2 regions of the Pseudoalteromonas sp. BMB genome follow, and region 2 is predicted to be linked to the other one. Evidence: predicted binding sites of a transcription regulator. Region 2 holds the regulator's gene; the other holds the start of a gene.
The links. The regulator ArgR, encoded in region 2, controls arginine synthesis, uptake and breakdown. The targets are predictions, from matches to a motif close to ANTGAATANNTATTCANT.
Positions count from the first base shown of each region.

Region 1: the regulator ArgR is predicted to act here: its motif matches at 926-943, upstream of BB427_RS09665 (aspartate aminotransferase family protein).

Region 1 covers NZ_MBQA01000157.1:26,591-29,937, reverse strand. The annotation lists gene BB427_RS09665 (aspartate aminotransferase family protein) at 1-845, opposite strand, end outside; gene BB427_RS09660 (HDOD domain-containing protein) at 1,203-2,378, opposite strand; gene BB427_RS09655 (anthranilate synthase component II) at 2,592-3,173, opposite strand.
Region 2 covers NZ_MBQA01000204.1:87,609-90,955, forward strand. The annotation lists gene serA (phosphoglycerate dehydrogenase) at 1-469, shown strand, start outside; gene mdh (malate dehydrogenase) at 696-1,628, opposite strand; gene argR (transcriptional regulator ArgR) at 1,870-2,337, shown strand; gene BB427_RS20910 (OB-fold-containig protein) at 2,740-3,347, shown strand, end outside.

The DNA.
Region 1 (3,347 bases), on a different contig from region 2:
CCGCCGTATGTAGAACCATGAGTACCTACTTTTAGGTGCGCAGCAATCTCTGTTGTTGTGATCATCGCGCCGATAGGGAAACCACCGCCAAGCGCTTTAGCCGTTGTTAAAATATCAGGGGTTACGTTTAAACCTTGGTATGCATACAAGTCACCAGTACGGCCAACACCAGTTTGCACTTCATCAAAAATAAGTAGCGCATTGTGCTTGTCACACAGCTCGCGAACACCTTTTACAAACTCAGAAGTTGGTGAAATGATACCACCTTCGCCTTGTAGCGGCTCCATCATCACGGCACAAGTGTTGTCTGAAATAAGCGCTTCAAATGCCGCTAAATCGTTATAGTCTGTGTGAACGATGTCGCCCGGCTTTGGACCAAAGCCATCAGAGTATGCAGCTTGACCACCTACAGTTACAGTGAAGAAAGTACGGCCGTGGAAACCTTTGTTGAAAGAGATGATTTGCGACTTTTCAGCACCAAACTTATCTAGTGCCCAACGGCGTGCTAACTTAAGCGCCGCTTCGTTCGCTTCTGCACCAGAGTTTGCAAAGTAGACTTTCTCTGCGAACGTCGCATCAGTTAGCTTTTTCGCTAAACGTAGTGCAGGCTCATTAGTCATCACGTTAGACAGATGCCAAATTTTCTCGCCTTGCTCTTTAAGCGCGCCCACCAAAGCTGGGTGACAATGACCTAGACAGTTAACTGCGATACCACCAGCAAAGTCGATGTACTCACGACCTTCCTGATCCCATACTCGAGAACCTTCACCTTTCACTGGAATTACCGCTGAAGGTGCGTAGTTAGGTACCATTACGTCGTCAAACAATTCACGATTGATAGTCATTTTATTTCCTCATATTTGGTGAGTGAAAGTGCAAACAAGGAGTCATTTCCTTTTGGAGGTCGGCGCGTTGCCGCCACTTGATAGGATATTTATTCACACCAATTCGGTGCTATGTATTTTGACCCGCCCCTTGATGGCACAAAATTCATACGCTCATTATTCCAGAAAAAGCGCCATTTGTCTCACTTATACCACGTTCTCAGCCCTTAGTATTCAAGGGTTTAACATATATTCTCAACTCAAGTGAATAACTATCTAGGGCAGATATTTAGGGCAAAGCAAGCGCCGTGCAGCCTTGCACAGATCATTTAAGATTAGGTTTTGAATGAATAGTCGCAAAAAAAATTTCAATTTTTTTTACAAAATCGTCAACTGCAGGTTATGGAACGCACATTTTGCCAATTGCTGACGCATTTCCTCGGTAAGTTCTAAATGATTGAGCAAAATCTCGGCTTCGTCATCTTCAATTAACTGACTATCTTTTAAAACAAGTAGTTGTGCGTAGCCATAGGCTTTTTGCATCACTTGTGTCAAAGGTAATGGGTCGGCAATGTTTTTATGCGCATTTGGTAGATAAGTTTGCGCATACTCTTCCATGACGGCATTAAAGGGCAAATAACGTAACTCCATTTTTTCAATTAGCTTACGTGAAATCTCTGCCGAATGTTCTATCAACAAGTTACGTAAAAATAATGGATCAGGAGATAACTCCATTAATGCGGTGTGTAGGTCTTTTTGCTTTTTGTCTCGTGCTATTTGTACCTTGGCTTGCCACACTTTTTCGAAGGTGCGTAAATAAAGACGGATCAAGGCCACTTTCCCAAGCTCTAGTAACATGCCTAAAGTAAACGCATGCTGTTCTTTTACCCCAAAAAATGGTGCCAGCTCTTTTGCCGCAATGGCTGTGCTCATGCTCAGCTCGCGTAATTTACGCTTCATTAAGCCAAATGGTTCTGTAGCATGCGGCATCCAGTGTCTTACCGCCATTGTCGGGATCACCATTTGCAAGTTCTCAAGGCCTAAATACCTTAATGCTAATGCCGGCGTGTCGACCTTAATGGACGTGCCTTTACTGTTTTTTTTGCGATACTGTGGCAAGTTGACTAGCGAAACCAGCTCACGACCCAACCAACTTAAGTCATTGACCAAAGGTTCTAAACGCCCAACCGAAGCTGAGCGCACGGCTAGAATATCTAAGATCGCAGGAACGGAGTCTTGAATGCCAATGACTTCATGATAGATGTTATCAAGGTCATGCAGTTGCTTTGTGATAGCTTCTTCGATAACGGAATGTAGATGCTTACTCGCTTTGGCAATATATTTATGATGACTTGTGCTGCTTTCTTGGCGTTTTGCAGCCGCAGCAATTTCCACCTCTAGCATAGTGCGCTGTGCAATATTCTCACCGTAGCTAATATCAAATGTATGGATATAGCCTATTTGCTTCTGCGCAAAGTTGAGGCTGATAAGGAGGTCATGGGCACGCTCGGATAGCGCTTGTGCCATTCTAATTTGCTTATTTTCTTGCGTCATGCATGCTACTTATCTAAAAGAAAAACACTGAGTTAAGCACTCAACAGAATCGTCTTACTGATTAGTATTATACCAGTAAAAGCAATATTATGATTTGATATTGCGCACAATAGAATCAAAAAGTTATATATCAAAAGCCAGTCTAACCAACGAAAGCGCAGCGAATATGGATATATTACACCTAGGCGAAATTCTGTTGGTTTTGTTTAAACTTTAGAAGCGTTTTATAAAGTTATCAAGTAATGCTAAGCCGTGTTCCGTGAGGATAGCTTCTGGGTGAAATTGCACTCCTTCTAGTGCTCTATCGGCAGCCAAGAGTCCCATAATTTCATCACGTTCACCCTCTTGTGTCTGTGTCCAAGCCGTTACGGCTAGAGCATTTGGCAGGCTACTTTGCTCAACAACCAAAGAGTGGTAGCGGCATACTTCGTATGATGATGGCAGACCTTGAAATACACCCATATTGTTATGGTGCACTTGAGACGTTTTACCATGCATCACTTGTTTTGCTCGAATGACTTTACCACCTAGAGCTTGTGCAATCGTTTGATGACCAAGGCAAATGCCAAGAATAGGGATTTGTCCCTGTAGACGTTTTACGACTTCAAGCGAGATCCCAGCTTCATCAGGACTGCAAGGGCCAGGAGATAGCACAACATATTTGGGATTAAGCTGCTTAATTTGTGAGGCGCTGATTTCATCATTTCGCTTTACCAACACATCCACATCTAAGCGCTGAAAATACTGCACTAGGTTGTAAGTAAAGGAATCATAGTTATCAATCATCAACAGCATGTAGGTACCACTAAAAGAACCAAGCAGCCTATTCGCCACTAGGGTAAAGATGTTCGTTATAAGTCTATTTTATCACGAACTCAACAGGAGGGTTTTCTTATATCTAGTATCTGCTTTAAGCCAAGGGGCTATCGCCCCTTGTAATACAAAAAGACACCATAAATGGTGTCCTTT
Region 2 (3,347 bases):
GGCCAAGAAGCTTTCCGGCGCTGCTATTGATGTATTCCCCGTTGAGCCAAAATCTAATCATGAAGAATTCGTCTCACCACTACGCGAGTTTGACAATGTGCTGCTAACACCACACGTCGGTGGTTCTACCCAAGAAGCACAAGAAAATATAGGTGTGGAAGTCGCGGGTAAGTTGGCGAAATATTCAGATAACGGTTCAACAGTCACGGCTGTTAACTTCCCAGAGGTTTCTCTACCTGAATTATCAAACCGAAGTCGTTTATTACACGTACACGTAAACCGCCCAGGCGTACTAACGCAAATCAACCAAGCGTTCGCTCAGCACGGTATCAATATTGCGGCGCAATACCTACAAACGGATGAATCTATTGGTTACGTGGTTATCGACGTCGATAGCGACCACTCTGAAGTGGCGTTGAAAGAGTTAAGTGCGGTTGAAGGAACTATTAGAGCACGTATTCTTCACTAATACCAATTGAATTAATTCTCTAATCAATTTGAAGGGTGAAATAGCATATTAGCTTCGTTAAAAATTTCTCATTTAGAACAACTAAATAGCAAAATTTTTGCCTTGCTACTAAAGCTATTTCCCCGCTTCAAGATAGATCATTTACTTAATACAACTGGTATAAGAAGAATCAAGCATAAAAAAACCAGTCACTGTGAAGCGACTGGTTTTTTTGTATCAATCTGGCTTACGCCATGAAATCAACACCTTCTTTGATGTCTTTTTCAAGTGTCGCTAGCATGTCGTCTTTTGCTTTTTGCTCAAACGCGCTTAGCTCACCGTAAGGAAGTAACTTCTCTACACCGTTTTTACCAAGGATAACTGGCTGTGCAAAGAATGTTGCATCGCCTGTGTTACCTTCAACGTATGCGTACTCAAGTACTTCTTCACCTTGTAGACCTTTCACTAGTGAGAAGCAGAAACGTGCTGCTGCTGCACCCATTGAAAGTGTAGCTGAACCGCCACCCGCTTTAGCTTCAACCACTTCAGTACCCGCGTTTTGGATACGAGTCGTTAGTGCAGCAACTTCTTCGTCAGTGAACTCAACACCTTCAACTTGAGAAAGTAGAGGTAGAATTGTAGTACCTGAGTGACCACCAATTACTGGGATCTTAACTTCAGCAACGTCTAGACCTTTAAGCTCTGCGATGAAAGTTTCAGCGCGGATAACGTCAAGCGTTGTTACACCGAATACGCGAGCTGGATCATAAGTACCTGCTTTTTTGAACACTTCAGCAACGATTGGTACCGTGCCATTTACTGGGTTTGTGATGATACCAACAAGTGCTTTAGGGCAGCTTCTAACGATACCTTCAGCAAGTGTCTTGATGATACCTGCGTTAACGTTGAATAGGTCAGCACGGTCCATACCAGGCTTACGAGGCATACCAGCAGGGATAAGCACTACGTCAGCACCAGCAAGAGCTGGGTCTAGGTCGTCTTTACCATAACCCGCTACTTTTACCGCAGTTGGGATGTGAGATAAGTCAACTGCAACACCAGGTACAACAGGTGCAACGTCATAAAGCGCTAACTCAGAGCCAGCTGGAAGACCATTTTTAAGCAATAAAGATAGAGCTTGACCGATACCGCCAGCGGCACCTAATACAGCAACTTTCATTTGAATTCTCCATAATTTGAAGGTGGAATTGAGTGTGCAGTAAAGATAATGAAAAGCGCTGTTAAACACAAATTAATCACGGTTATTTTCGAGATTTTTTGACTAATGTCTTAAATAAAAGTGTAAAGATCGCGACACTTTGTACACTTATGCTTTACGGCTGCCATTTTGATCGCGCAAATTTGGGAATCTCGGCGGTTTTGTGTAGAATTTAAAGATTAGCCGTAAAAGAAGACAGACTATGCAGCCGCAAGAAAAACAAGAAGCACTGATCAAAGCATTTAAAGCCATTTTAAAAGAAGAAAACTTTGGCTCTCAAGGTGAAATTGTTGATGCTCTAAAACAACAAGGGTTTGACAACGTCAGTCAGAGCAAAGTGTCGCGCATGCTGAGCAAGTTTGGTGCTGTGCGTACCCGCAATGCCAAGCAAGAAATGGTTTACTGCTTACCCGCTGAAATGAGCGTGCCAACAGCAAAAAGCCCTTTACGTCAGTTAGTCGTTGATATTATGCACAACGAAATGATGATTATTATTCGAACCAGTCCAGGTGCTGCACAGTTAATTGCGAGACTACTTGACTCATTAGGCACCGCAGACGGCGTATTAGGTACCATCGCTGGCGATGACACGATTTTTATTGCCCCTGCCAAAGTATCTGAAATCGACGTTACTTTAGATAAAGTAAAAACCCTGTTCGATAACGTTTAGTCTATTATTTTTATCGGTGCTAACTCACAGGTTAGCACATACTCTGATACTCTAGCTTCTACGAACACGCTTCCCCACTATCACGATAAACAGAATAAATTGCTTATCTTTACAGCAAAAAACGTTTGACATAATATGTCTAATTGTGGCAACTTTAGAAACGCATGTGAGGTTTTCTCACTACGCATGGATGGTTTTTAAGCTGATTGATTAGCTTCTCGGATTTGTTTCCTACAGTGTCTCCGTCTTACCGGACACGAACGCTATTCGCTTCACTCAATCATCTCACATTCTATGATGCGGAACTCACCGCTTGATAAACACAAAGACACCTTGCGGCGCTGAGTGGACAATTCACTGACTTAACCGCTTAAAAGGAAATACAAGGAACTAGGATCAGCAATGGAATTTTTAAATACTGCATTTACGTTTCCCACTGTTATTTTTTCAACACTATTACTCATAGTGCTGTTGTTCTGGTTAATTGCTTTACTCGGTTTTGCTGATATCGATATCTTAGAAGGCGATGTTGATATTGAAGCCGAAGGCGCAAGTTCTGGTTCTTTTTGGGAAGTCGCTTTTGGCGGCGTCCCTGTCAGTATTTCATTGAGTTTAATCATCGCGCTGGGCTGGATTATCAGTATCTATGTGCAACAGTTTTTTGCTTACCTACTGGGCAATGGCATTTTTTACTACCTGATGGGCACGGTATTTATGCTTGCCAGCCTCATTGCAGCATTACCACTAACCGCCGTCATTGTAAGGCCACTACGACGCTTTTTCGAAAGCCAAGAAACCACATCAAAGCAAGCGCTGGTTGGGCTCGAATGCGTTATTGCAACATCAAGAGTTAGCAACACGTTTGGTCAAGCCAGAGTATATATTCAAGGAACAGAGCAACTCATCGAAGTGCGCTCAGATGAAGATAACACTTTCACACTAGGAGACAGTGCCTTACTTATCGAACATGACACCCTTACACATAGCTACACGATTGTGGCTAAACCTTG